2 linked regions of the Desulfatitalea tepidiphila genome follow. The main gene of each other region encodes a partner of the protein of the gene in region 2 in a complex. Links are inferred from orthologs where the notes say so. Each region holds a gene or a part of one and is shown on either strand. Other genes may lie near its edges.

Region 1 (15,044 bases), 800 kb from region 2 along the record:
CCTCCGGAACGACATCTGCCGATTCCGATTTCGAAGGCCGCAGAAACGGCACCGCAAACGGGAATCGGGCCAGAAATCGCCCGATACTTTTCAGTTGATCGGTTCGTTTGCTGATCTCACGAAGATAGCCGCTCATCTGCAACCCCTGGATTTCCTGCCACTGGTCACTGTCTGCGAAAATGGCCGCCGCAACGAGGTCGTCCGGCTGTGTGCGCTGGACATGGCGTGCGTTGGGGCTCGAAAAAAAACAGAAAGAGGGCTCGACGTAGACATAATAAACAGGCGCCGCCCAGGGGCCTTGATGATCCTGGGTGGCCAGCACCATGGTGCGCATGGAGTGGATCAATGCACAGGCATGGCGGTGAAGAACTTCAGGAGCCAGCGGGTCATCGGAGGGCCCTTGCAGTGGGTTTCGGATGTTCATGATCGCGGCATCCAGTTGGGGGGGGGGATGCGACCGGTGATATCGCGCGTTAAGCCGTCACACCCCTTGGGTTTCCCTGGTCATCCAGGTTGAGACGTGCTTTGAAAAATTCGGTTTCTTCTTCTATGGACAAGCCCTCGAGTTCTTTCAATGCTTCGCGGATTTCCTTGGAGCCGCGTTCATAGACCTGCCAAACCACACTGAAGTCGTTGCGCACATCCCGCAACGAAAACTTCCCTTCCGTATTGCGCAGATAACGGATCACCGCGTCCCGCACCGCTTCCCAGTTGTCTTTACGGGTTTGATTGAAAAGGGCGGTCAAGCTGCTGGTGTTCTTCAGTGCTTTCTTCAGGAAACGTTTATAGAAAAAGCGGCGCAAGGAAAAGGCCCATGCCAACAGGCCCGCGATGACGGCACCTCCGGCGATGACGCCTTTTATGATCAGGTCGGTTCCCGCCAGGGGCGGCGCCGTCATGGTGATCATAAAGACGGCGCTGCCCAGTGCGAGGCAGCACAGGAAGGCAACCAGGAAATTTTTGAGACCGAATTTGCGGGCCCTTTTGCGATAGCTGATGAGGGCTTCGAGAAAATGGGCCAATCGTTCGCCATGGGTTTCCACGAAGGCGGCCAGGTTGTCCAGTCGGTACCGCGGCGCTTGCAACACCGCCAATTTGAGCACATCGCGCTGATTTTCCAGGAAGCGCAAGTAGCTCATCTCCTGATCCTTTGATATCTCCCTGCTTTTTTTCAGGGAGTAGCTCAAATGGATCATGGGGATATCTTTGCGCCCGGTAATTTGGGAAAGGTTCCAACATAAGGTCCCGTAGACGCGCAACAGGTCGATCATGGAGGCACACTCGTCGATCCGGTTGAGAACGAACAGTACCCGGTCCTCAAAGGTTCTGGATGGCAAGGTTTCACGCAGGCTGGTGTGAATCTCGCGAACGGTACCGGCCTTGTGGGGATCGAAGAGAACGAGGACCAGGTCGGCGATTTGAGCCAGATCTCCAATGACCTCCTGGTAGTTATACCCGCGGTCCCTTTCGGTGATGCTGTCGAGCATGCCCGGGGTGTCGATGAGGGCCAGATTCTTGAGGAATGGCGAATTGACTTTTTTCAGGCGGAAATGGGCCGCAAACCGTTGGCCGTGCTTCTTTAACGTTTCAAAGGGGTATTCGCTGTCGTTGAGCAGAAATTTTCCATCCCGTGACTCGGTCACCTTGATCGGTTCGTCGGGTGGCAGCGAGTCGTCATAGGTGATGATCGTGAACGAGTCGTCGGTGGGCGCCTGACCGGTAGCCTGGATTTCGGCCCCGAGAAATTCATTGATCAGGGTGGATTTGCCCGAAGAATACCCGCCTAAAACCAAGACCTGGGGACGCCACTTGATGGTAGTTTCCAGGGGAACATCGCTGTACCCGTAGCGAATGGCCACGGGCGTCAGTTGCTCGGCGACCATCTCCAGCATCTCGGTGCGAAGGGCTTTAATGTAATTGTCTCGATACATGTATGGCTCCAGATGGTTCGCCGTCGATTTCCACTTGGACCGATGCGCGTACAATATCCGTCCGATTCTCCTTTTTACCGGATCGTTGGCACTCAGAGTTGGCCTCAAAATGTATATATGAAATTCAACGAATTAAATCAATGAATTAAATATGGCCCCGGTGTGGGGTGCCCATCGCCTTCACAAAGCGCGTTTGCGTCGTGGGCGCAGGTGGGACGCTTTCCTTGGCAGTAAGTCGAAACTGATTGAAAATATATAGAAAAATTGAACCGTAGGTATAGCCATAATGGTCGGGAAGGGTATCAACAACCACATCCACAGGAACAACCGCCGCCGCAACCGCCGGTCATCTGGGCCATGGCCTTGACCACTTCGCGTCCCTCTGGTGTCGTCACGGAAACGACGGAGGCATGGAGGTCATAGGGCGGCCTGATCCCGATGGCTTGATGCAACATGCAGTTGAGGTGACCGAAAAGGACTTCGGCTGCGCCTGGTTCCACGGGCATGGTCACGGTCTCACCTACTGTTTTTTCGATCAGTTGGTGTTCAAAGGGTATCAGTCCGGAGGATCCAATACCGAAAATAAATGTAAATTCCGCTTCTGCGGGTTTGGGGCCGGAATTGCCGTCCCGGGGCACGGCCTGAATGTGGAGCGTTATTTTATCGAGCGGGGCAATGGGTTTGCCGGGTGTAGACATGTCGACTTCCTCCTTTGATTCTGACAAACGTTATGGACTTGTATCATAACGCATGTTTTCCATGATGCAATCAAGCGATGACGACCATGTAAAACGTCGCTGCCGGACGGTGGCGTCAAGAGATGGCGGGCAGGAAGATATGTACCACCGTTCCGTGGTTGATTTCCGAGTCGACGTAGACATAGCCGCCATGATTTTTGATGATGCCGTAAACTGCGGCCATGCCCATGCCGCGGCCCAGGAATTTGGTGGTGAAGAAAGGTTCGAATATCCGGGAACTGGTCTCTTCAGTCATGCCGATGCCATTGTCGGCCACGCACAATCCGGCATATTCACCCGAGGGTAAGCCTTCGAACGCCGATGCATCGTATGCATCCATATGGCATCGAAAGGCGTGAATTCGAATGCGACCGCCGGTTTGCACCGCTTCAGCAGAATTGCTGAGGATCGCCTGGAGAACCATGCGAAGCTGGACGGCATCGCCTTCGATGTCGGGTGTATTCGGTGCAAACAGGGTTTCGATCTGTATGTTTTTGTCCTTGGGTGCGTCGAGCATCTGAAGTGTTTCCATCGTCAGGGCCGAGAGCTGTTGACGCCGCGCCTGGTATTTGCCGCCGCGGGCATAGGCCAGGAGTTGTCGTGTCAATCCGGTCATGGTCTCTACGGAGTGAAACATGGTCTGGCAATATCTTGTGACCTCCGGGTGGTCTGGAAAGCAGAGTTTGAGAAGATCGATGCTGCCGGTGATGCTTGCGAGCGCGTTGTTGAATTTGTGTGCAATACCGGCCGCCAGAACGCCGATGGCTTCCATTTTCTGAATCTGTCCAAGGGTGGCTTCGATTTTTTTGCGGGAGGAGATATCTCTCAGAAAGTTCAGGGTAGCGGGTTTCTCCCGCCATTCGATCGCCACGGCGTTGATTTCAACCCAGCAAGTGGCGCCATTGGCTGTTACCAGACGAAATGCGTAGGTATTGGGGACGCTGCCACCCTCTATACGTCGACGGTAGTGATGGTAGACCATGTCGGCATCATCGGGGTGTACCAGGGTTATGAATTCACGCCCCAGCAATTGCTCGCCGCTGTATCCGCTCAGTTTGGTCAGTGCGGGATTCGGGAACAGGATGCGATCCTCCTGGGATATATAGATCGCTTCATTGGCGTTTTCAAACAGGAGTCGGTACTTGTATTCCGACTCCCGCAATGAAAGTTCTGTTTTCAGGCGTTCGGCAATCTCTTCCCTGAGCCGCCGATTGACCACGATCAGCTCTTCCGTCCGCTCCTGCACCAATGTTTCCATGTGATGCCGGTGGCGTTCCAGTTCGGAGCGGGCGTTTTCGTGATCGATAATGATGGCCAGCCTTCTGGCTACTTCTTCTGTCAATTCCCGGGCATTATCGAAAAAGGTGGCCGTGTCCACCGATGGTTTCTCACAAAGGCCCAGATCGAGTTTCCCCGAAACCTGTTGCCCCAGGATGATGGGGCTCGAAAAGCTGAAAGAATAATCCGATGGCGTTTCGTTTCCGAATGCGCGCCCCTCATAGGTGATACGCGCTCGGGCTGACCCTCCCCCGAAACCGACCTCTTCCAACAGATGGATCGTTTTTCGGAAAATATCCGGCAAGGAAAGGGTGCTTTTTTCCCTCAGGCGGTTTATGGCGTAAAGGCAGCTCAGGGCCTGCACCCGTTGCTGCAATTCCGATGACTGTTGCTTTAAGGCTGCTTCGGAGGCGAGAATTTTCTTGCGCATCATCAAGACCAGCAACGAGACCACGACAAACATGACGGCTCTGAAATGGTCATTGGGGCCTGCCATATCGGGTCTTAATGCCCAGTGGCACACCGTCAGCATGAGTCCCAGGTAAATGGCGATGCTCAATCCCTTGCGACCCCACCATAAAGCGCCGAGAATCACAGGAATGTAAAAAAGATGGGTAAAGACCAATCCGCTCTGCAGTACCGCGTGGAAATAGATTGTCAGGGAGGTGGCCAGCGTCAACATGCCTGCCATGGACAACAGTTTGATACGTTCGGTAGGGTTCATAGACGCAAGGCTCATCGGTTTTTAGATAACATCCAAATCTTCAAAATGATCTGAGCAAACTCGATGCCTGTTTCTGAATTTTGAAAATGTTGATTAACTATCAGAAATAAATGTAAAAAATATTGAATGGCGAGAAGGCTTCAAAAAGGCGCAAACATATCCCTGTCAATAAATTTTACATAATGTAAACGATAGCTTAAGTGAATCCTTGACCTATGTGGCGATGAATACCCCGTGATCCACTTTGAGGCGTTCACGCATGCGCTCCAAAATGATACGCATCGGGTCCGTGTCGGTATGGTTGTCGACCTTATCGAAGCAATCCATCAGCAATCGGTCATTGCCTCTCCACAAACCAAAGTCGTGTTGCAAGTGAGGGGTCAGTTGCCTGCACAGTTGGTCGAACGCCTCGTCGCTCATGTGGCCCATAGTATTCATCTGCTGGGTCGTCAAATCGGATATCAATATGTCGACAGCCTCGTCGACAGTCCTTGGCAGTCTGAATCTCTGAAAACGGTCAATCATTCCTGGTTCTAACGCTCCTTTTGATCACGTTCTTTCATGCAATTGCATCGATTCTTCGCTTGGAAAGAATCCTAAAATAATCGATGCAACACACATGCCCACTTTGTGCATTTATTGAAAAAATTTTCAAGCCCCCCGAAAGTCAATATAGCGCGCACATGAACCCTTACCGGGGCGGATATGGTCGATGGGCTATCCCGAAGAGCTTTCAATAATGAAATAAAACAGGACATTTTTGAAAGATGTGCTACCAAAACGATAGAGGCGTGGGTACAGATTTCGTTTTATCTGTTACGCGGGCTATGATATTTGATCCACCCGGCTTTTGACGAAACCATCATGGGTTCGAACCGTATAAGAAGGAGTAACCTCACGTGAAAGCATCACAGCTGCGCAAAGGCAATGTGGTCAGCATTAATGGCGTTGCCTGTCAAGTGCGCGATATCGATATGCAAACGCCTTCCGCTCGGGGTGCCAATACACTTTACCGAGTTCGTTTCACCACGATTCCCGGCGGCCAGAATCTGGAGCAGACGTATAAAAGCAACGATGTGCTGGAAGAGCTGGTCCTCGAAAGGCGGCCGATGACCTATCTCTATTCGGACCAGGACACCTTTCATTTCATGGATGCGGAAAACTACGAGCAGTACAGCCTTCATGTGGACCAGTTGGTAGAGCAGAAGGACTGGTTGCTGGATAATATGGAAGGGTTGACCGCATTGATGCTCGAAGGTCAGTTGGCCGCCATCGAGCTCCCGGCTTCCGTGGAATTTGAAATCGTGGAGACCGCACCGGTCATCAAGGGGGCGACGGCCACCAACCGCAACAAGCCCGCGACCCTGTCCAATGGCCGGGTGGTGCTGGTGCCCGAATATATGGCTCCCGGCGATCGGGTCCGCATCAATACGGAAACGGGTAAGTTTATGAGCCGGGTCCGTTAGTACCCGGCCACAAATGGCCAGTTGACCCGATATCCGCGTTGCGCGAAATTTGATCCTTTGTATACGCTCGGTTTTCAGATGCCGAAGTAGCTGCGCAAACGCTCCTGTCTGAAGTGGTGTTCGATGCGTCTTTTCATTTGGTCGCGCAGGGCGCACGACTTGAACTGAATCACCTTGCGGCCATAGCGAATGTTTTTTTCAATGAGGTCCGGGCAGTTGCCGATATTCGAGCGCAGCTTGAGACTGTTGGTGGTCACTTTGCGCAGGAAGGTGATCTCCTTGCCAACGACCTGGTTGCGCTTGCTCTTGATGGCATCCAGAAAGTCCTCCCGCGTTCGGGCGCATTTCGCGTAGCTCACCGCTCGTCCCATGTGATTTAAGGCGTGCCCGTCACTGCCGCCCACCATAGCTTTGTCGAGATTGAATCCCAAAACCGTGCATTTGAGGTTCCAGCGATTCAGATTGTTGGCATTGATCGATTCGACGCCGTCGCCCAGGGCCAGCAAATGCTGCAGCTCACCTGGCGAGAATTGCACGTTACAGACGCCGGTGTACATGGCGCAGTATGGGTGGGCGAAAATAACGACACATCGGTAACGGCGGCTTTTTTCTATGGCCTGGGCCATGGTGAGACTCAGGGAACTCATGACGCCGGCGCCCATGTGAGGCACCACCTCGCGCTCGTAAAATCGTATCAATTCGGCTGTCTCATAAAAATAGACGAGCAAATGCGATCCTTCGGCGACCGTCAATTCGATGCCGGGGATGGAAAAAATATCATCATATTGATCGATTTCCAGCGCCCCACGAATCTCATTGTGATCGGTGATGGCGATGCCGATACCCAATTTGCGAACTTTGGCGGCAATCTTGTCAATACGATTCAGTCCGTCGGAATAGGTCGAGTGGAAATGAAGATCCACTACGGTATGCGTTTGATTCAGGATTTCAAGATCAGGTTTCTCAAATCGAACACGATCACTGATGGACATTAAGGGCTCCTCCTGGAGTGGTCTCAGACTGCGCTGGCGCAGGGTGATGCAAAAGCTCTGCCGTCCGTGCGCAACTGGTAAAACTAATCGGCCGCCACAGATTTGTCAATGATCCGTTTGGCGGCGGAGATGCTGCAGGAAGACGATCATTGTCAGAATCGTCAAAAATATGCCGATGGTACATCCAGTTTTGAAGTGGCGGTCATCTCTGGCCGACCACGCAATTTTTCCCCTTGCGTTTCGCTTCGTACAAGGCCTTGTCCGCACGGGCGACCAGCTTTTCGGGCGTGTCGCCTTTTTTAAACTGGGTCATGCCAATGCTGACCGTCATGCTCAAATAATCATCCTTTTGAACTTCGCTGGTGGCATAACGCACTGCAGCGACACTGGTACAAATGGTGCGCGCTTTTTTGAGCGCGTTCCGAAAGCTCGTTCCTTCCAGAATAATGGTGAATTCTTCGCCACCGTAGCGCGCCAGAAAATCATCCCCCCGTATGGCGCCATGGCATTTTTGAGCCAGCGCCACCAGCACCCTGTCTCCGATCAGGTGGCCATATTTGTCATTGATCTGCTTAAAGTTGTCAATGTCGACCATCATCAGGCTGAAGTCCTCATGAACCATACGGTTGCGATCGATTCTCTCCGCAAGATAGTGATCCAGGGCGTGGCGATTGTATACTCCGGTAAGACCGTCTGTCATGGATTTCTTTTTGGCGGCTGCCAATTCGGCTTGCAGGGTATGGACCTGATTGGCCAATGATTGAATCTGACGTTTTTCCTGGTCCTGCTTGAGCTCGACCATTTCCCACATCTGCTCGACCTCGACCTTGAGGGCGTTTTTAATCTTTTTGATGTCATCGAGCCCGCTGATCTCGATCATCTTTTCGCCCTGGTCGTGAATGCGGCGATAGAATTCCAGGTTTTCCACGTTCAGGTTGGCCATGGCCTTGGTCAGCAGATCGATGATGTCGCGGAGCTCTTTCTCTTTGTCATGGACATAGCTGCGTTGACGCTCGATGAATGCGAGAATACGCTCCTTTTGGCGCTCGAAGTGCATCTCGATGCGCTTCGAACGTTCGTCGGAATGATACAGATCGTTTAACTCCTGGACCTCCTGCTTGTATCGTTCCGCATTGATCTCTTTGATATCGAGGGCAAAGGCCTTTAAAAAATGCAAGAGTACATCGACGCTTCGAAACAACATCTCAGCGCGTTCTTTTATATCCGTCGCCGACTGAATCACGGCGTCGGAGTTGTTTTCCGATAAAGGTTTATCCCCGCGTTTGAGAAGTTTGATCATGGCGCAATACCTGTTTTCGAAAATGGTCACTAAGGCCGTATCGGCTCATAGGTACTATCGCCCCCTTTGTTCGGAACTTTACGGTCGTTCAGGGATATTTATGGATTCGGCCTCAAGGCGTAATAGGAAGGCAAGCATCCGTATTCTATATTAAAAGCGAATGGATCGCTCCATAGATGGTATTGCGCTAGGGTACAGCCATGAGGTATATTAAATCGCTTTGATGCGCCAGGCTATCCCTTCACCAGGTTAACCCTTCAATAGATGAGTGTGGCGCCACTTTGCGTGGCAAAACGATTGGAAAACTGAATGAATCCTGATCTGTCTGTCGATATGGGGCGGTTGAGGCTGAAAAACCCGGTCATGACCGCTTCCGGCACCTTCGGGTATGCCAAAGAGTTCGAGTCCCTGCTGTCCCTGGATCGACTGGGCGCGGTTGTGGTCAAAGGATTGTCGCTGGCACCTTCGAAGGGCAATCCCCCGCCGCGCATCGTGGAAACCGCCTGCGGGATGCTCAATGCCATCGGTCTTGAAAATGTGGGCGTCGATGCCTTTATCAGGGAAAAATTGCCGTACCTGGCAAAACTCGAGGCGCCGGTGCTGGCCAATATTTATGGAACCGATATCGAATCCTATGCCGAACTGGCGGCCAGGCTCGACGGCATTGAAGGGATTTCCGGCATCGAGGTCAACATCTCGTGCCCGAACGTCAAGCAGGGTGGGGTGGCCTTCGGTGCCGATGCCCACACTGCCCAAAAAGTCACTCAAGCGGTGCGGCGCCGTTACCAGGGGCCGCTGATCGTCAAGCTTTCACCCAACGTCACCGACGTCACCCTGATCGCGCGCAGCGTCGTCGATGGGGGTGCAGACGCCGTTTCACTGATCAACACCCTCACCGGAATGGCCGTTGACATTCATACCCGCCGCCCCAGACTGGCCAACATCACCGGTGGCCTTTCAGGGCCGGCCATCAAACCGGTGGCGCTGCGCATGGTCTGGCAGGTCGCCCAGGCGGTCGATGTGCCCGTGATCGGCATCGGCGGCATCATGAACGCCGAAGATGCCCTGGAGTTTATCATCGCCGGCGCCAGTGCGGTGCAGGTCGGTACGGCCAATTTCGTGAACCCGCGTTGCACCATGGAGATCATCGACGGTATCGAAGACTATCTTCGTGAAAAGGGAATCGCCTCGGTGAGGGAGCTTGTCGGCAGCATCGAGATCCCGCGATTTTAACTGAATGCTTTACAATAGACTCGGCGTTTGTGGAGCAGGTGGCCAGGGCCACGTACGCCTGCGGTCCTAGTGCCGCTCGAATGCAAACGGCGGACAAGCGGCCCAGACTGTTTGAGCGCAGCGAGTTTCTGGGCCGCCCGCCGTGCATTCTTAGCGGCACTTGACCGCTTGGCGTGTGGCATCGGCCACCTGTTCCACACACGCCTGCCATTGCCGATGCCTTGCGAATTTTCTGTCAAATGCCGTGCAGCCGTGGACGGGCACACCTATCCTTCGTCCACTCCCAGAACCGCCTTGAACGTCTCGCCGATCTCGGCATGGATCACCAGATCTGCATAGCGATCCAGCTCTGTGGGATCACGGTTGATGATCACCAGTCTTGCGCCATTGCGCTTGGCTAAAAGAGGGAATCCGGCCGCAGGATAGACGACCAGGGACGAGCCGACGGCAATGAACAGGTCGCATGCCAGGGCGTGTTCTTCGGCCAACTTCATCTCACGCACGGGCATCGACTGACCGAAGGAGATGGTGGCGGTCTTGATGATCCCGCCGCAGGCGTCGCAATGCGGCAGGGTTTCGTCGGGAAGGAAAATGCTGCGGATGTGGTCCAGTTCATATCGCTTGCCGCAGTCGAGACATACGGCGTAGGTGCTGTTGCCGTGCAGTTCGATGACCGCCTCGTCCGGGATGCCCGAGGCCTGATGCAGCCCGTCGATATTCTGGGTGATTACGCCAGTGAGCTTGCCCGATCGGTAGAGTTGGGCGATGGCGAGGTGTCCGGCGTTGGGGCTGGCATCGGCGATCAGGCGTTCCGTGGCGAACTTCATGCGCCAAGACGCCCGTCGCTGCTCTTCATCGGCCATGAAATCCCGGAAGTCGATCGGCTTGTATTGCGTCCAGATGCCCCCCTTGCTCCTGAAATCGGGAATGCCCGATTCGGTGCTGATGCCGGCGCCGGTGAACACGACCAATCGCCGGCTTTCGTCTATCATGGTTCTCAACCCTGCCAATTTTTCTATTGGTGTTTCCATAAAATCGCTCAACTTTTCTAGATAATAGGCAATACTGATAAGCATCATAGCGGTTGATATCATCGAACTCAAGGGGTGGGGAATGGCATTCATCAAAAATTTGAAAATCAGAGTCAAGTTGTTGGCCGGCTTCGGCATCATGGTCGTGTTCATGGCGGTGATCGGTTACACCGGTTATCGCAGCGTTCGAGGGGTTCAAACTGATTTAAAGGCGATTTACGGGATTCAGATGCCGAGCATCGACTTTTTGATCGAGGCTGATCGCGATTTGCAGCAGTTGCTGGTGGCCGAGCGGTCCATGATCTTCACCGATCCAAAATCCGAGCTCTTCAAGCAGTTCGTCGAAGAATACGATACCAACCTGAAGCAGTCGGATTCGCGTTGGAACAAATATGTGGCCCTGGCCCAGACCGCAGAGGAGAAGGCGCTGTTTCCGGTTTACGATGAGGCCAGAAAAAAGTGGCAGCTGGAGTCCCGCAAAGTGGTGGACTTGGCTCGAAAGGGGACAGCGGAGTCGATTCAGCAGGCCCAGGCGTTGACCCTTGGAAAGGCAAAAGAACATTTCGAGCAGATGCGGAACCAACTGGACAAGCTGACCGAAATCAATCTGGCCCTGGCCGAGAAAGCCAGCGCGAATGCCCAGAGCACATACAGATCCGCCGTGACCATACTGCTATTGGTCGTGGCCTTGGGCGTGGCCGTCGGCGTGCTGCTGGCATGGTCCATTGCGCGCATGATCACCCGTCCGGTCAATGCCATGGTCTTTGGTCTGAAAGATATCGCCCAAGGCGAGGGTGATCTGACCAAGCGCCTGGACGATGTCTCCAAAGACGAGTTGGGGGATCTGGCCGGTTGGTTCAACACCTTTATGGACAAGCTGCAGGGAATGATCAAGGAGATGGCCGGGAATGCGGCCACCCTGGACAACGCCTCAGGTACCCTGGCTGAGCTGTCCAAGCATATGTCGACCAGTGCCGAAGATATGTTCGGCAAGTCGAATACCGTCGCGGCAGCAGTCGAAGAGATGAGCGCCAACATCAACAATGTGGCGGCGGCCATGGAACAGTCGAGCACCAATGCCGGTGTCGTGGCCGCATCGGCCGAGGAGATGAGCTCCACGATAAACGAAATCGCCCAGAATGCCGAGAAAGCTCGAAAAATTTCCGATGGCGCCGTGAATACGGCTGTGGCCTCTTCCGAGCAGATGGATGCCCTGGGGCAGGCCGCCGCCGGTGTCGGCAAAGTGGTCGAGACCATTACCGACATTTCCGAGCAGGTCAACTTGTTGGCATTGAACGCCACCATCGAGGCGGCGCGCGCCGGCGAAGCGGGCAAGGGCTTTGCCGTGGTGGCCAACGAGATCAAGGAGCTGGCCAAGCAGACGTCGGAGGCCACATTGGATATCAAGGGCAAGATCGCCAATATCCAGTCCAGCACGACCGGAGCGGTTTCGGGAATCGATGAGATCTCCAAGGTCATCAAAACCATCAACGATATCGTCGGCACCATTGCGGCGGCAGTCGAGCAGCAATCCTCGGCCACCCAGGAAATCGCCAATAACATCGCCCAGGCATCCAACGGCATCCAGGAGGTCAACGAAAACGTCAGTCAGAGCTCTTCGGTGGCTACGCAGATCGCTCAAGACGTCGGCCTGGTGAACCAGTCGGCCAGCGAGATGGCCAACAGCAGCGGTCAAGTCAAGGTCAGCGCCGAAGATCTTCGATCCATCGCTCAAAAGCTCAATACGGTGGTCAACAGCTTCAAGGTGTGATCGCAGCCCTGATCAAGCAGATATTTCATGTCATAAGCCCCCGGCCCGATGGGACGGGGGCTTTTTAGCTGCTACAAACTTTGGGCGCGTTCTATCGGGTGGGATTTCAGGTACTCCATGCGGTTCAAGCCATTGATATACGCAAGGGCGCTGGCCGTGATGATGTCGGGGTCCGATCCCCGGCCGAGGGCCACCAGTCCATTTTCCTTGAGCCTCACGGTCACTTCACCCTGGGCATCGGTGCCGCCGGTCAAGGCGCTGACCGTGAAGCGCAGCAGTTCGGATTCGGTGTGGGTGAGCTTGGCAATAGTGTTGTAGGCGGCGTCGATGGGACCATTACCGTATCCGGCGCCTTTGATCGAGCGGCCGTTGATGGAGAGCTGCACGCTGGCCATGGGCATGACGGTGGTACCTGCCGAAACATGCAGGTACTCCAGGGAGAAGGTTTCCGTGGTGCGCAGGACGCCTTCGGTGACGATGGCTTCCAGGTCCTCGTCGACCACATGTTTCTTTTTGTCGGCCAGGGCCTTGAATTTATCGAAGACCAGGCGCAGTTCTTCGTCGGACAGATCGTAGCCCAGATCCTTGAGATGCTCCCGCAAGGCATGGCGGCCCGAGTGTTTGCCCAGCACCAGTTTGTTGGCGTTCAGGCCGATGGTTTCCGGTTTCATGATTTCGTACGTCATGGGATTCTTGAGTACGCCGTCCTGGTGGATGCCGGCTTCGTGGGAGAAGGCATTGGCGCCCACGATGGCCTTGTTGGGCTGTACCATGATACCGGTGATCATGCTGACCAATCGACTGGTGGGGTAAATGTGCTCGGTCTTGATGTTGGTGTGCAGCGGCATGTAGTTGTTGCGTGTCCGCAAGGCCATCACCACCTCTTCCAGGGAGGTGTTGCCGGCCCGTTCGCCGATGCCGTTGACCGTCACCTCGGCTTGCCGGGCACCGACCGCCAGGGCGGCCAGGGTATTGGCCGTGGCCAGACCCAGATCGTTGTGGCAATGGATGCTGACGATCGCCTTGTGGATGTTCGGCGTATGCTGCATGACATATTGGACCAGGTCGGCAAACTCATTGGGAATGGCATAGCCGACCGTGTCGGGCAGGTTGACCGTGGTCGCACCGGCCGCGATGGCGGCTTCGAAGACTTTACAGAGAAAATCGCGGTCGCTGCGGGAGCCGTCTTCCGCAGAAAACTCCACGTTGTCGGTCAGGCTTTTGGCGTAGGTCACGGCATCCTTGACTTGGGCCAGCACCTGATCACGATTCATCCGCAGCTTGTATTCCAGGTGGATGTCGGAAGTGGCCAGAAAGGTGTGGATCCTGGGTTTGGCGGCATCTTTGATGGCGCCCCAGGCGCAGTCGATGTCCGCTTTGTCGGCTCGGGCCAATCCGGCGACTTCCGTTACCTTGAGTCGGCCGGCAATTTGGGAGACGGCATCAAAATCGCCTTCCGAGGCTGCCGGAAAACCGGCTTCGATGATATCCACACCCAACTTTTCCAGTTGGATGGCCAGTCGCAACTTCTCCGCCGTGTTCATACTTGCACCGGGCGATTGCTCGCCGTCGCGCAACGTCGTGTCGAAAATTTTAACCAGTTCGGTCATTTTTTTACCTCAGTCGTCTGTTTCGTTCATCATGTGTCAGGTTGGATCCGGTCCACCTGCCGGACCGATGCGCTTCGATTCACTCACATGAACGAAACGAAAGCATGGGCCGCAGGGGAGATGTCCCTGCGGCGTGAGGTCCTGCCTTTCTCATGGGGCTGTTCATAATGGGTTGGATTCCTCCTGTTTGGCCAGCTTGTACTGGAAGCTGTCGGCCAGGGCCTGCCAACTCGCTTCAATGATGTCTTCCGAGACGCCGATGGTGCTCCAGATATCGTCGCTGTCCCGGGATTCGATAAACACGCGCACCTTGGCTTGGGTGCCGCTTCGGCCGTCGATGACGCGCACCTTGAAATCCACCAGACCCATACTCCCCAGATCGGGATAGAATTTGGCCAGTGCCTTGCGCAAGGCGTTGTCTAGGGCGCTCACCGGTCCCTTTCCTTCGGCGGCGGTGATTTCTGAGGTACCCCCCACATTGATCTTGATGGTGGCGTAGGCCCGGCAAGGTTGATCTTTGTCTTTTTCGATGGAGACCCGGAACTTCTCCAGCGCGAAGAGCGGGACGAACTGTTCCGTGAATTTCTGCAGCAGGATCTTCATGGAGCCATCGGCCACATCGAATTGATACCCTTTATCTTCGAGCGCCTTGATCTCTGCGGCGATCTGATGGCTGTCGAAGCCATTGCCGCCCAGTTCGACCCCCAGCTCTTTGGCCTTGTAGATGATGTTGCTCCTGCCTCCCAGGTCCGATACCAGCACGCGGCGTTGATTGCCGACCAGCGCCGGGTCCATGTGTTCGTAAGCCCGCGGCACTTTCATGATGGCATTGACGTGCAGTCCGCCTTTGTGCGCAAAGGCGCTGCGCCCCACGAAGGGTCTGGAATTGAGCGGCACGATGTTGGCCGTTTCGCTGACAAAACGGGACAGGTTCTTCAAGTGCACGAATTTATCTTCGGGAATGGTGCGCA
Region 2 (15,064 bases):
GCTTCGTTTTGCTGAACACGACCTCTGTCCCAACGCAAACAGCCAGGCAAACATTAAGAAAATCAGACAGTTTTTATAAATATTCCGGATTATTCGAAAAGGTCAAATCCTTGAAAAGTATGGATTCGTAATAGGCCAGAGACCCTTCACTGTCAATCCGAAAGACCTGAAGTCTCCTCACGCCATCCTTACACGTTGCTCACATCAATCTATTTATTTGTTTATATTGTTTATTATTATAATTGACACGTGAGAGGTCTACAAATTAGCGCCCTTTTAGTTTTAGTTTTTATTTAAGCATTTTAAGCATATCCATAGTTATAAACAAACTGCCGACAAATGATGATCTTTGATTTCCTCTGTTTTACGCCGGATTTTTACATTTTTTAAAAACAGTGGTTTCCTTTCGGGACCCAGATGGGTTACCACCGAGCCCCATTTTCTTCAAAAAAACATTCGAATGGATTTCGAGCAGTTGCCCGCAAAGCCCGAATCGGCACACTTTACTGCGCACGGTTCCTGCATATATTAAAAATATTGGACTTTCGGAAAAGTTGTTTACAGCATCATTGGTCGACGTTATCAAAAGCGATGAACTCAATTATGATCCGCGGTGCGCGGCAGCACAACCTAAAGAACATCGATCTCGACCTTCCTCGGGAAAAACTGATCGTGGTTACCGGCCTTTCCGGATCCGGGAAATCCACCCTGGCCTTTGATACCCTCTATGCAGAAGGCCAACGCCGTTATGTCGAATCTCTTTCGACTTATGCCCGTCAATTTTTGGAGCGCCTGGAAAAGCCGGATGTGGATCTCATCGAAGGCTTGTCGCCGGCCATCGCCATCGAGCAAAAGACGGCCGGACACAACCCAAGGTCCACCGTCGGCACGGTAACCGAAATCTATGATTATCTGCGGTTGCTCTATGCGCGCATCGGCACACCGCATTGCCATCTGTGTGGTCGCCCTGTGCAACCCCAAAGCATCGATCAGATGGTGGACGAACTCAACACCCTCTCCGCGGGGAGCCGTGTGGTCATCATGGCGCCGCTGGTAAGTAACAAAAAGGGTTCCCATGCGGACGTTATACAACGGCTGAGAAGGGAAGGTTTTGCGCGGGTTCGTATCGATGGTGAGATGATGCCCATCGAGGACGTTGGTAAACTGTCCCCCAAAAAGGACCATTCGATCGACGCCGTTGTCGATCGTTTGGTTATTCAGAAAAACGCTTCGAATCGACTCGCAGACTCCCTCGAGCTTGCACTCTCTCTTTCCGGGGGTCGTGCCGAAGTCCTTTGTCAAAAGGGAAACGCGCATGATGATGGCCGTCTCTTTCATTTCAATGAAAGGTCGGCCTGCCATCAGTGCGGAACGACATATTCAGATTTCACCCCGGCCGATTTTTCGTTTAACTCTCCTCAGGGCGCCTGTCCGGCGTGTGATGGACTCGGGACACGCTCGGTGTTCGATCCCCAACTCATCGTGCCCAATCCGGAGCTATCGTTACGAGACGGAGCGGTCCTCGTGTGGGCGAACCGACAATCGGTCTACTTTACCGAATTCCTCGAAGCGTTTACCTGCCAGTACCACACGGATATTTACACCCCCTTCAAATATCTACCCGAAGCGTTCCGGCAAGCCTTGTTTTACGGGAGCGGAGATACCGTCATTCGCTTTTCCGTGGATCGCGACTCCGGCCAGCATTTGTACAATAATCCATTCGAAGGCCTTATCCCTCAACTGCAACGTCGCTATCACGAAACAGAGTCTGCCCAAATCCGCGAAGAACTCCAAACCTACATGGCCTTCCTGCCATGCGCCGTATGCAACGGTGCCAGATTGAAGCCGGAGAGCCTGGCGGTAAAGATTCAACACCATGCCATTCACCAGGTCACGACGCTCTCAATAGATCAAGCGATTGACTTTTTTCAATCTTTGCGACTCGAGGGAAAGAAAGCGGTCGTTGCAGAAAAAATCGTAAAGGAGATCACGGAGCGTCTGCAGTTTCTTTCCCATGTCGGCCTTTCCTACTTGACCCTGGATCGCGCTGCCCATACCCTGTCCGGTGGCGAAAGCCAGCGGATACGCTTGGCCACTCAGATCGGAGCGAAACTGACGGGGGTTCTCTATGTCCTGGATGAGCCGAGTATCGGATTGCACCAACGCGATAACGCCCGACTGCTTGAAGCGTTGAGGAGAATGCGCGATATCGGAAACACTGTTCTATTGGTAGAACATGATCAAGAGGCCATCGAATCTGCAGATTTTGTCGTCGATATGGGGCCAGGCGCCGGGGTGCAAGGCGGTCGCGTGGTGTTTGCCGGCCCACCCCAGCAGTTGTCCCAGGCCAAAGATTCACTGACGGGCCAATACCTTGCCGGTGTAAAAAAAATTCCCGTCCCCAATAACCGGAGAAAGGGGAACGGCCAGGCCATCATCATCCACGGTGCCAATCGGAATAACCTGAAGAACATCACGGTGCGCTTTCCTCTTGGTTGCTTTTCCTGTGTGACGGGCGTCTCTGGATCAGGCAAGTCCAGCCTTGTCATCGACACCTTGCATCACGCACTGGCTCAGCGATTGCGCCAGAGCCGGATCGCAGCCGGTGGGTTTCACAGCATTGCGGGAATGGAACAGATCGATAAAGTCATTAATATCGACCAATCCCCCATCGGTCGTACACCGCGATCCAATCCGGGCACCTACACGGGATTGTTCTCCTTTGTGCGTGATCTCTTCTCCAAGACCGCAGAGTCTAGAACGCGCGGTTACAAACCATCCAGATTCAGCTTTAACGTAAAAGGGGGACGTTGCGAGGCCTGCCATGGCGACGGCATCATCAAAATAGAAATGCATTTTCTACCGGACATCTATGTCCCATGTGATATTTGCCACGGCCAACGCTACAACCGCGAGACTCTGGAAATCCGCTATAAGGGCAAAAACATCGCGGAAGTCTTGAATCTCACGATCAACCAGGCGCTCGATTTCTTCAGAAATTTTGCGGCCATCCGCGAAAAGCTGCAAACGTTGGTGGATGTGGGGCTGGGATACATTCAATTGGGGCAATCCGCTACGACGCTTTCCGGAGGTGAGGCCCAACGAATCAAACTGTCGAGAGAGCTCAGCAAACGAAGCACGGGGAGAACCGTCTACATCCTTGACGAGCCTACCACCGGATTGCACATGGACGACATCAACAAGCTGCTGGTGGTGCTCAACCGGTTCGTAGGCAACGGCAACACCGTTGTCGTGATCGAACACAATCTGGATGTGATCAAATCGGCGGACCACATTATCGATTTGGGACCGGAGGGCGGCGAAGGTGGCGGCTATGTCCTGGGTACAGGAACTCCGGAAGAGATCGCCATGCTGAATGGTTCACATACGGGCCACTTCCTGAAACACGTCCTGAAAATGAAAAAGGGGCATCCCCCTTCATAGCTTCAGAGGATGCCCCTTTTTTTGGATCTTGTGCGTATGGAACGTGTGTCGAATTAGGCGCCGAAAATCTTTGCAATGGCCCCGGCCTGGGGATGTGCGTAGATCAGAATCAGGGCGACGACCAGCGAGTAAATACACAGAGACTCGATCATGGCCAGACCGATCAGCAGGGTAACGGTCACTTTACCTGAAGACTCGGGGTTGCGGGCGATGCCCTCAACGGCGGATTTCAGGCCAAGGCCCTGAGCGATGCCACAACCGAAAGCGGCGATGGCGATACCGAAACCAGCGGCGGTGACGCAAGCGATAAAGAATTGCAATGCTTGAGCTTCCATGTGTTCAACTACCTCCTTGTGAAGTGTTAGTTATAAATGGGCTTCTTCCATTAACCCAAACTTATTCAATGCCTTTACGAGGCATAGGTTCGTAGATACCCGTGCTTAATGGGCGTGCTCCATGGCACCTTGAAAGTAGATAATCGACAGCAGGAAAAAGACGAATCCCTGGACGAATGCCACGAAAATGCCCAAGGCCATGATGGGCAGCGGTGCGAAGAAGGCGCCGGCCAGGCCGAAGAGAATCGCCAGCACGATTTCATGACCCATCATATTGCCGAAGAGACGGAAAGAGAGCGACAGGATACGTGCCAGGTGGCCGATGATCTCGATAATGAAGATCAGCGGCGACATCCACCATACCGGCCCGAGGAAATGTTTGACGTAGGCCGCACCGTGATATTTGACGCCGATCACATGGGTGAAAATGACCACCGTCAGGGCGCACGACGCCGTTGTGTTCAGATTGGCGGTGGGCGGGAAAAAACCGGGAATGATACCGATCAGGTTCCCTATAAAAATGTAGATAAATACCGTGGCCGCCAGCGGGAAGAGCCAACGCCCCTCTTCTCCGATGGTTTCGACCATAAAGTCTTCGATACCCGAAACCACCAGTTCCAGGAGATTCTGCAGTTTACCGGGTATCAGTTGAACGCCCTTGCCCGCCAACCAACCCACGATAATCAAGAAGGCCATCAATACCCACGAGTAGACGACATAGGGGTATTCGTGTGCGAAATGGCCGGCGCCCTCACCGAAAAGCTCGAATAATTTCACGAAAAACAGATAGGGATGCTCCATCCTTAAATCGCCTCCTTGCAAATCAGTCGCTTAACTTCGATGAGCGTGGCCAGGGTGATACTGGCGACCACGACAGACAAACCAACAAACAGCCCCAGGGGGCTGACCCAATGCTGTCGGATGAGGATAAAAATGATAATGCCGCTGATGATGAAGCGGACATAGTATTTGGCAAGGATAACATTGTGTGACGAAAGGTGTGGCGGGGTCAACGCACTTTTCAAGGTTCTGGCCAGCAGGTGGAAGTTAATGGTGACAATGGCACCGCCTGCAATGATCCCCCACGCAAATTGCGCCGGCGCAAGCAAGATGCCAGCCAGGCTGGCAACGGCAAACAGGATCCAGTTTGTCCGTCTGATGAATCGGATGATCCGCTGCTGAATTTCCAAGGTGCTCCCTCGCCAGGGTCACATTTACAATTTGCGGCTCTTCTTTATGGCAAGGCCAAGATTCTTATAGCCTGCCGCGATCCCGAGTCCGATAAAAATGAGGGTCAGCCATGGTGATGTGTCCCAACGCCGATCAAGATAGACGCCAATGGCCAGACCGATGAAAATGGATAACGCTACAGAAAGCCCGATGGTGCTGAAATAAGCAAGCTCTTGTATGTAGCGCCGCGTTTCTTTTTTCATACGAAAGAGCGGTGTTGGGAAGCTGTTTTCACAGCGCATCTAAAGATCGAGCACCTAACACAGCCGACGGTCCAAGTCAATGCATAATTGCCTATGGGCGCCCTCCCAACGCGCGATTTTCTTTTCACATGAAAGGGGTCATTGCTAAAATGAGCCCTTAGAAGGCGGCCTACCATTTCACTTCGCCCACATCGAAGACCGGTCCGTCGACACACACGTGGCGGTACCCTTGCCCGCTCTCGGCCATCGGCACCGCGCATCCAAGACAAGCCCCCATCCCGCAGGCCATCATCGTTTCCATGGAGAGCTGGCAGGCCACATGATAACGCTTGGCCATGCCGGCAAGGCAGTGCAACATCCCGTGAGGTCCGCAGGCGAAAATCATATCCGGCGCTTTGCGTCGCACGGCTTCCTCCAATGGATCGGTGATCAAGCACTGTTCCCCACTGCTGCCATCGTCGGTGGTCACCGTCACCGGCATTCCCATGGCGACGAATTCATCTCGACACAACACATCGGCTCGCGACCGGCCGCCAAGAAAAAGTCTGTACCCGGTTGTATCGACTCCTGACTGTTTGAGATGGGTTGCCAGGAAATGAATCGGTGCCACCCCCATGCCGCCGGCGACCAGGTATATCTGCGATGACTCACCGACGTTCACCCTGAACCCCCGCCCAAGTGGACCTAGGAGATCGACGCGCTGGCCAGGTTCTATCCGGGCCATCTTGAGGGTGCCTTTCCCGACCGCCTTGTATAGCAATTCGATGCCCTTGGGACGATCCCTGTCGCCGATGAGCGCAAAGATCGAAAAGGGGCGTCTCAATAACGGGGCCAATCCCGGTTCGACCTGGAGCATGACAAATTGGCCCGGCACGGCCGCCTCGTATCCGCCGGTGCACGCCAAACCCATCCGGTAACATCCGGGGCCCACAGGCTGATTCCATAATACGGTTGCTTGCTGCTGGATCATTTGAGTTCCCTTGTGTTGGATTCTCTCAATCGACTCTCCATCAGGATCACCGATGCAAACCGGCCGGCCCTGCCCGCCTCCCCCCGATGCGAGAAAAAGGTGGATGTATTGCATCGCGTGCAGATGTTCGACAACGCAATCTGATGATCCGGTACGCCTGCGCTGACCAACTGATCGATGCTCAAACGCCAGAAGTCGAAACGATCGCCCGCCCCTCTATAGCGCCAGTAAACAGGCGGGATCTCGTCACGGTAGTTGATGAACTCGGCGCAACAAGGCCCCAGCGAAGGACCGACGCCAACCGCAATGTTCTCGGGCAGACAACCGAATTGCGAAACCATGGTGCCAACGGTGCGCCCCACGATGTCGGCGATACTCCCCCGCCATCCGGCGTGTACATTGGCGATCACGCCCCGTTCCGGATCGGCCAACAGCACGCTTTGGCAATCAGCGGTCTGAATGACCAGCGCCACCCCAGGCTGGTCGGTCACCAGGGCATCGCCTTCCAGGTAAACCACATCACGCCCCTGCCCCTTCGGATGGTCCGCCGCGGGGCATTGCCAGAGGGCCACCTGATGACCGTGGACTTGCCGTGCAAAAACGGCGGTTCGGCATCCCGAAACATCCAACATGCGATACCGATTACGATGGACCCTCGCATCCGAATCGCCGACGTTCAACCCGATATTGAAAGCAGAGGGCGAACCTTCCCGTCCATCCATGCAGAAGCGCGTGAAGATGCCGTGCCACAATCCCGGAATCGCGTCCAGTTGCGCGAATTGCAGATATCTCAAGCCATGGCGTTGGACCCAGCGCATCGCGTCCGCCTATCGTACCGCCCGGGCCGCGGCAAGCACATGCACCTCCCGCGCGCCGGCGTCTAGCAGCGCTCGGCTGCATGCTTCCACGGTGGCACCGGTCGTCATGACATCATCCGCCAGCAAGACTTTTAGGCCACGGATGGCATGCCCTTTGGCCAGTCCGAACGCATCGGAAAGATTGTCCAATCGCTGTCCCTTGTCCAAACCGGTCTGGTGCTGGGTGGGGCGACGGCGTTCCAATAGGTCAGGGGCCAACCAATCGCCGGAAAGGCGCCAATCGCCATGGGCGGCCAACCTGGGCCATTCGCGAACCAAGGCGTACGCCTGATTGAATCCCCTGTATCGCAAACGGCTGGTGTGCAGGGGCACGGGGACGACCCGGTCAATCTGATCGGGCTGCCAGTTTTCACGTAAGGTTCGCCACATCATCCGCCCCAGGGGTCTGGCCAAGTGTTCGCGACCGCCATATTTGAAATGATGGATCATGGTTTTCAATACGTCATTATACACACCGCTGGCCCGCGCCATGATGTAGGCAGGTGGTCGAACCTGGCACTCTGCACAGACATGGTCGACAGCCTGAGACGACGCAAAGGGCAACCCGCATCGCGAGCAAAGCGGCGAAATCGCCGCCTCGTAGCGGGACAAACAGGACTTGCACAAGAAGCCGCGCAACACTTCGTCGCTCGGATGGTAACGAGCGGTGTCGCCGGGGTTCGCCAGGAGATTCCCGGATGCCGGGCGAGGCAAACCAAACAGTTGGCCGCACCCATAGCAGGTCGCCGGAAAGAGCGCTTGGCCCAAGGTGAGGATCAGGTTGCGGCACACTTGGCCAAGACCTTTGCAAAGCGGCGAAAACCCGCCGTCGGGCGATGAGAACCTCGAATCGAGGTCCACATGCCCTATAGATGTTCGGTGATCGCCTTTGCAAACGCCGAGCACTTGACCTCCTTGGCCCCCTGGATCTGTCGCGCCAAATCGTATGTCACGATCCCGTCTTTTACAGTGGCCTGCAATGCCCTCCTGACCTTGTCAGCAGACTCCTTCCAGCCCATGTGATCGAGCATCATCGCGCCCGACAGGATCAGGGAGCTCGGATTGACCTTGTCCAGGCCGGCATACTTGGGGGCCGTGCCGTGGGTGGCCTCGAACACCGCACACGTATCGCCAATGTTGGCGCCCGGCGCCATACCGAGCCCACCGACCTGGGCCGCGAGCGCGTCGGAAATATAATCCCCGTTGAGATTGGGGGTGGCGATGACGTCGAACTCGTCGGGCCGCAGCAGCACTTGCTGGAACAGCATATCGGCAATGCGGTCCTTTATGACCACCTTGCCTTCCGGGCGTCGTCCGCCATGCTGGTCGTAGAGATCCGCCTCGGTAAGCGTCTGCTCGGCGAACCGTTCCCTGGCGACTTCGTAGCCCCAGCGGCTGAAAGCGCCCTCGGTGAATTTCATGATGTTGCCTTTGTGCATCAGGGTCACGCTGCTACGCCCCTGTTCGACGGCATAGGCAATCGCCATGGCCACCAGCCTTTTGGTGTTCTTTTCGCTGATCGGTTTGATCCCGATGCCGGTCATGCCCGAGAGTTCCGTTCCCATCTGGGTATTCAAAAAGTCGATGACCTTGCGCGCCTCATCGCTGCCCGCCTGCCATTCGATGCCGGCATACAGATCCTCGGTGTTCTCCCGGAACACGACCATGTCGATCTTTTCCGGTGATTTCATCGGACTCGGCACCGGATGGATATAACGGACCGGACGCACGCAGGCATAGAGATCCAGCTTTTGCCGAATGGCCACGTTCAAGCTGCGGATCCCGGTGCCGATGGGCGTCGTCATCGGTCCCTTGATGGCAACGACATGGTCCTGAATCGCCGCCAAAGCCTCCTCCGACAGCCATTCGCCGGTTTCATGAAAACCCTTCTCTCCCACGAGCAATTCATGCCACTCGATTCTGCGCCGGCCCCCGTAAGCCGCCTCGATGGCTTTGTCCAGGACGAGCCGGGTAGCGGGCCAGATGTCGCGTCCGATGCCGTCGCCTTCGATAAAGGGAATGATCGGGGTCTCGGGAACATCGAGTGCACCGTCTGCCTTCAGTTTAATTTTCTGAGGTTGCCTGTTTTCCATATTGATCGTCGACCTCCTCTGTCGCGCTGCAGTTGGTATAGTGAGAACCCATCGACAAATGGCCAATCGGCCCGATATCTGAACGGGCACTCGTCAGTGCCCATCCACAAATGGCCAATTTGCCCGATATCTGCGTTCTACTCAAAATTTTATCCTCGGAATATCAACTATATGCCTGCGGTAAAATTTTTCGCACGCCTTGATCTCAACCAAATTTGCCTATTTGTGGCCGGTCACTCGTTGGAATCTTGTGGCTAAACGAGCGCTCAGTCGCCATGCCGCGATGCGACGAGGCGCTGCCGAAAGGATTCGTAGACGATAACGGCCGCCGCCGCCGAAGCATTCAGGGAACCGACCGGACCGGTCTGCGGAATGGAGACGATGAAATCACAGTGTTTCCGGACCAGGGGACGCAATCCTTTTTCTTCACCACCAATGACGATGGCCAAAGGTCCCGCCAGATCGGCCTCGAAAATGGACTGTTCACCATCTCGATCCGCACCGGCCACCCACATGCCCTTTTCTTTCAATCTTACTATGGCATCCACCAGATTGGTCACATACGCAATGCGCATGTGCTCCAGTGCACCGGCCGAGGCCTTACTGGCCGCAGCCGATGGCGGCGCCGAACGATCCTTGGGTATGACGATCCCCTGCATGCCCGCACAGTGGGCTGTCCTTGCCATGGCACCCAGGTTCTGCGGATCGACCACCTGATCGAGCAGCAGCAGCCATGGGGGGCGGCTCGACTTGGTGATTTCGTCCATAAGAGCTTCGAGTGTGACCACCGGATAGGGCGACGCCTGGGCACAAACGTCCTGGTGGCGCGGGTGCCCCACGATGGCCGTGATCTGCTGGGCGGCGATCCATTCGACTGCGGCCCCCGCTTGACCAGCCGCATCGGCTATGGCCTGCCTCCGCGGGGCACCTTTGCCCTTCCCGAGACATACCTTGCCGATCCGGCGCCGTCGCGCCCGCAGCGCCTCCAGGACCGGATGGTATCCATAAAGCACATCCATTGAATATGAACCATTCGCCTGTCATCCGATCCCTGTATTACGATATAACGTAAGTGAATGAACTGATTTTTCAAGCTGGGGATCGGTAGCTGTCAATTAATGCAATGAGTTCGGATTTGGCCTGGTCCAAATCATCATTGACCAGGACGTGTCGATACATGTCCTTCTGATCCATTTCGGCTTGGGCGTTACGCAGCCGGAGGGCGATGGTGGCTTCGTCGTCATCGCCCCGTTGCCTCAAACGCTGTTCCAAGTCGGCCATGGAGGGGGGACAAATGAAGATAGTAACCGCATCCGGGAAATGGGTGAGCAGCCGGCGGGCCCCCTGGACGTCAATATCCAGGAGAATATCCCTGCCCTCAGACAAGGCTTGTGAGATCCATTGGGCCGATGTGCCGTATAGATTGCCGTGCACCTCGGCCCACTCCGCCCAACGGCCCTGTGCGATCCCATCTTCAAATACTTCCCGGCTCACGAAGAAATAGTCGATCCCATTACGCTCGCCTGGTCTTGGTGTGCGCGTTGTGGAGGATATGGAATACGCCAGGTCTTTAAAATGGCGCCTGACCATGCCGCACAACGTCGTCTTGCCTGCGCCGGAAGGGGCCGAGACGATGAAGAGTTTTCCTGAGCGGTTGGTCCGGGCGTGGGAATCTGTGTCGGTCCATGTGTGCATGGTCACTTACTCTTCGGCCTCTTTGAGCATTTCATAACGCTGGGAAATGGTCTCGGCCTGGATGGCCGACAGCACGATATGGTTGCTGTCCATGATGATGATCGAACGGGTGCGCCGGCCATGTGTGGCATCGATCAAGTGATGGTCATCCCGGGCCTCGTCCTTGAGCCGTTTCATGGGTGATGAGTTGGGTGAAACGATGGCCACCACCCTCTCGGCCACTACGGTGTTGCCGAATCCGATATTGAGCAGGTTTTTTTCCATCCGCCCCTCTTTTTCCCTCTCGTCCGAGGCTTATTCGATATTTTGCACCTGTTCGCGCAGTTTTTCGATCTCCGCTTTGACAGCCACTATGGAATGGGCCAAGTCGGCCTGTCCGATTTTGGATCCCATGGTATTAAATTCCCGATTGAATTCCTGCAACAGAAAATTGAGTTGCCGGCCGGCCGGCTCTGGCCCCTTCACCAGGGCCCGGAACTGCAGCATATGACTGCGCGCCCGGACGATCTCCTCGGAGATGTCACTGCGGTCCGCCATTACGGCCACCTCCTGGACGATGCGAACCGGATCCAGTTCGACCACCCCCTGGGTCAGGGATTCGATGCGGGATGTCAATTTATCACGATAAAGAGCCGGCAGCCCGGCTGACTCTTTTTCGATCGCGTCCAAGTGTGTTTCAATCAGCTCCAGACGCTGCGCGAAATCCTCCCCGATGTGATTGCCCTCCTGCAGCCGCATCTGATCCAGGGAGGCCAAAGCTTCCGACAAGGCGGCCTCGATCAGCGGCCAGGCAGCATCGGTGGCGGTGCAATCTTCCACCGGTTGGATGATCCCGCTGACATCGATGAGACGATCCAGCGACAACTCTCCGGCCAGATTCAATTCGGTTTTCAGGCGTGTTACGGCCGCATGAAAGGCCCTGGCTTTTGCGCTGTCCACTTCGAATGCACACGCCTGCTCGGAGGTATCCTTGACCCAGATGCGCACTTCGACGCGGCCGCGAACCAACGCGGTGGCAATCTTGCCCTTGACCTTTTCTTCTAATGCCGCATAGCCGTGCGGCATTCGAACGGCCAGATCCAGATGGCGGCTGTTGTAGGAACGCATTTCGACATTGGCGGTCAATTCTCCCTCGGATTTTTCGGCACCGGCATATGCGGTCATGCTTTTGAGCATTGGATCTCGCTCTCGTTTGATTAGTATTAAGGATCGAGACAGGTCGGGGTTTTATGATCCGAGCTGCAATCCCGCCCCGTTGCGGTTCAAATCGGCTCCGTATTTTTGACGGACCTTCAGAAGAAACCGGCGCATCTGGTCATCCGCATAATCCGGATAGGTCCAGGACAACGCACGGTATTGGCCCTGTTGATAGATCAGGGTCAGATCGGCATAAATATTTTCACCTATATATATGCGATGCGTGTAGTTTTTACCGGTAGCCAGGACGAATCGCTCATACAGCAGATACCCGGGATCGAGATTGACCTGTCGTTTACCGTCACGCGCGTACTGGTTTTCTATGCGGTTGGTCGTCAGCTTGATTTGGGCCAACGCATGCTGTTGCATCAATTCCTCGAAGACGAGCATGCGGCGGTGCAAGGGTTGCCCCATCTCCGATGCATAATATTTGGTATAATCGAAAGTAAACCAAGGACTCACCATGTCTATGGCGCCAAATTCAGTCTCTAGTGCCTCGGCCAGCTCCGGCACCAGGGACTGCTCTTTCAAAAGCAGGCCGACGATCAGTTTGGCCGGTTGAGGCGGCTGCGGCAGACTCATGGCAACATTGCCTCCCGCTGAAAAAGGCTTTTAAAGTACAACAAGCGGTCGGGGCCAGAGAGACCCATCAGGCAATGCATGTCATGAAGCGGTTTCGGACAATGGTTTGGCTTCTTCGATAAGCATGATCGGAATATCATCCCTGATTTCGTAAACCAACTTGCATGCATCGCAAATCAGTCCGTCCCCTTTGGCATTCAAACGGATATCCCCCTTGCACTGCGGGCAAACCAGGAGTTCCAGTAAATGTTGATCGATGGCCATGGTCCCTCCTTCTCGTGGGTTGATGGAAGCGTTATTTTCCATACTTCTATCAAAAGTGCAACCACCAAGCGATACATCCAAGTATTCTGCATTTTATTCTAAAATATACACAAGCACCAAACACCGCCGGGGGACATGGACTTCAGGGTGAAAATCGGTTACAAGGCAATCGGACCGAAATAATGATACCTCAAGCAGAAAAGGGGAAGCAGATGCATCTGTCCAAACGGATCATGGTCACCGGGGGTTGTGGATTTCTCGGGTCCCACCTGTGCGAACGGCTGCTTGAACAGGGCCATGATGTATTGTGTGTGGACAACTGCTTCACGGGCACCAAACGCAACATCCGCCATTTGCTGAATCATCCCGATTTCGAATTCATCCGGCATGATGTGACTTTTCCACTCTACCTCGAAGTGGACGAAATATACAACATGGCCTGCCCGGCCTCACCCATCCACTACCAGTTCGACCCGGTGCAGACGACCAAAACGAGTGTCCACGGCGCCATCAACATGCTCGGCTTGGCCAAGCGGGTGAGGGCCAGGATTCTCCAGGCCTCCACCAGCGAGGTCTACGGGGATCCGGAGGTACATCCCCAGCCGGAATCCTATTGGGGCCGGGTCAATCCCATTGGCATCCGTTCATGCTACGATGAGGGCAAACGCTGCGCCGAGACTCTTTTCTTCGACTATTACCGGCAGCATCGCTTGAAAATCAAAGTGGCACGCATCTTCAACACCTATGGTCCCCGCATGCACCCCAACGACGGCCGGGTGGTTTCCAACTTCATCGTGCAGGCCCTTAAAAACGAGCCGATCACCGTTTTCGGTCAGGGGCAACAGACCCGCTCATTCTGTTATGTCGACGACTTGATCGAGGGATTGATCGGGTTGATGAATTCTTCCGATGAGATGATCGGACCGGTCAACCTGGGCAACCCGGCCGAGTTCACCATCATGGAACTGGCCCGTAAGGTGATCGAGTTAACGGGCAGCGCTTCCGAGGTGATTTACAAACCCTTACCACAGGACGATCCACGCCAACGCAAACCCGACATCGCGCTGGCTCGCAAGGAGCTTCAATGGCAACCGGTGGTCGGCCTGGATGAGGGGCTGAAAAAAACCATTGCCTACTTTGAACGGCTGCTCGAAGAGGAGAACCGGTAGCCCTTGCAGGTGGATTGGTCTGGTCAACTTGCTACTTGGCGTCAATTCGGGTGCTCCGCCGCTGATATTCCAAGATCACCTTCTCGGTCAAGCGGGTGGTGCTGTAGCCCTCCACGAGATCCACCAGTTGGACCGATCCGCCATACGACTCGACCACCTCTTTACCCACCACCTGGTCGGGCTTGTAATCCGATCCTTTGACCAAAATATCCGGCTGCAAGGCTTTGATGAGTTCGATGGGCGTATCTTCGTCAAAGGCCACCACCAAATCCACACATGCCAGGGCGCCCAACATGGCCGCACGATCGTGTTCCGATAATATCGGACGGCCGCTGCCCTTCAACCGTTTGATCGAGGCATCGGTATTGAGCCCCACCACCAGGCGATCGCCCAGTGAGCGGGCTTTGTAGAGCAGGCTGATATGGCCGGGATGCAGCAGATCGAAACAGCCGTTGGTAAAAACCACGCGTTCTCCAGCGGCACGCCACTGGCCGATCTTTTCCGTGGCAGCCGGCACATCGGACAACTTGGCCGCAGAATAGGGAAAAAAGCGACGCTGGTCGTTGAAGTGCAGGGCCGTAGCCAGCTCAGACGCCAGGATGGGCTGGGTGCCCAGCTTGCCGACAACGATCCCGGCTGCTTGATTGGCGATCCGGGCGGCATCGGCCAGCGGCGTGCCGACACTCAGCGCCGCGGCCAGGGTGGCGATGACCGTATCGCCGGCACCCGACACGTCAAAAACTTCCCGTGCCTGAGCTGGAATGAGAAGCGGTGTCGTATCGGACCGGACGAGGCACATGCCTTTTGCCCCGCGGGTAACCAGCAACCATTCCAGGCCGTAACGTTCTCGGGTCTGCTCGGCCGCAGCGATCAATCCGGCTTCATCGGTCTCCAGGGCAGAACCGGCCACCATCTCCAACTCGGCCGTATTGGGGGTAACGCCCGAGGCCCCGCGGTAGCGCTGCCAATCCATGCCCTTGGGATCCACCAGTACGGGAATCGAACGGCTGCGGCAGGCCTGAATC

What was found.
Region 1: the proteins of DFT_RS25750 (region 2) and DFT_RS12650 are in contact, whole or in part, in a crystal structure (PDB 5UE9), measured with the Lactococcus lactis proteins. The link is inferred for Desulfatitalea tepidiphila from one-to-one orthologs. Residues at the interface, in WP_023189152.1 of Lactococcus lactis: Leu4, Gln5, Ala47, Ser48, Met49, Leu50, Leu51, Arg52, Arg53, Met95, Leu98, Arg223, Met224, Ala225, Cys226, Ile228, Gly229, Ala230, Cys231, Tyr232, Ala233, Val235, Glu236, His237, Asn243, His244, Ala245, Lys247, Glu250; in WP_025017116.1 of Lactococcus lactis: Gly25, Phe27, Phe29, Glu32, Tyr33, Lys35, Tyr36, Lys48, Phe56, Thr60, Pro61, Arg62, Val63, Ala64, Glu65, Thr66, Ala67, Ser68, Gly69, Met70, Ile74, Gln77, Pro223, Glu251, Phe274, Ala275, Pro277, Phe278.

The regions. Positions count from the first base shown.
Region 1 is NZ_BCAG01000003.1:1,787,969-1,803,012, reverse strand. What follows is about bases 7,857-10,699. They hold DFT_RS12650 (dihydroorotate dehydrogenase), read left to right. Parts: upstream 7,857-8,737; coding sequence 8,738-9,661; downstream 9,662-10,699. Other genes in these bases: DFT_RS12645 (SIR2 family NAD-dependent protein deacylase), read right to left, coding at 9,928-10,653; DFT_RS12655 (GGDEF domain-containing protein), read right to left, coding at 7,857-8,428. In the rest of the region: DFT_RS12690 (pyridoxamine 5'-phosphate oxidase family protein), read right to left, coding at 1-424; DFT_RS12685 (dynamin family protein), read right to left, coding at 474-1,931; DFT_RS12680 (hypothetical protein), read right to left, coding at 2,234-2,629; DFT_RS12675 (two-component system sensor histidine kinase NtrB), read right to left, coding at 2,745-4,670; DFT_RS12670 (DUF6794 domain-containing protein), read right to left, coding at 4,884-5,195; elongation factor P-like protein EfpL, read left to right, coding at 5,570-6,136; DFT_RS12660 (PHP domain-containing protein), read right to left, coding at 6,211-7,128; more of DFT_RS12655, read right to left, coding at 7,331-7,856; DFT_RS12640 (methyl-accepting chemotaxis protein), read left to right, coding at 10,775-12,463; DFT_RS12635 (2-isopropylmalate synthase), read right to left, coding at 12,535-14,073; cimA (citramalate synthase), read right to left, coding at 14,236-15,044.
Region 2 is NZ_BCAG01000003.1:979,778-994,841, reverse strand. Bases 4,253-7,115 are described here. They hold DFT_RS25750 (dihydroorotate dehydrogenase electron transfer subunit), read right to left. Parts: upstream 6,123-7,115; coding sequence 5,382-6,122; downstream 4,253-5,381. Other genes in these bases: DFT_RS08955 (ComF family protein), read right to left, coding at 7,010-7,115; pgeF (peptidoglycan editing factor PgeF), read right to left, coding at 6,179-7,000; DFT_RS08970 (AtpZ/AtpI family protein), read right to left, coding at 4,994-5,251; DFT_RS08975 (ATP synthase subunit I), read right to left, coding at 4,583-4,969; atpB (F0F1 ATP synthase subunit A), read right to left, coding at 4,253-4,580. Also shown: excinuclease ABC subunit UvrA, read left to right, coding at 592-3,444; atpE (ATP synthase F0 subunit C), read right to left, coding at 3,498-3,779; more of atpB, read right to left, coding at 3,885-4,252; more of DFT_RS08955, read right to left, coding at 7,116-7,945; icd (isocitrate dehydrogenase (NADP(+))), read right to left, coding at 7,906-9,132; 23S rRNA (guanosine(2251)-2'-O)-methyltransferase RlmB, read right to left, coding at 9,399-10,151; gmk (guanylate kinase), read right to left, coding at 10,222-10,827; DFT_RS08935 (DUF370 domain-containing protein), read right to left, coding at 10,834-11,091; DFT_RS08930 (YicC/YloC family endoribonuclease), read right to left, coding at 11,122-12,003; DFT_RS08925 (DUF4416 family protein), read right to left, coding at 12,055-12,606; DFT_RS08920 (Trm112 family protein), read right to left, coding at 12,688-12,870; DFT_RS08915 (UDP-glucuronic acid decarboxylase family protein), read left to right, coding at 13,083-14,039; bifunctional D-glycero-beta-D-manno-heptose-7-phosphate kinase/D-glycero-beta-D-manno-heptose 1-phosphate adenylyltransferase HldE, read right to left, coding at 14,071-15,064.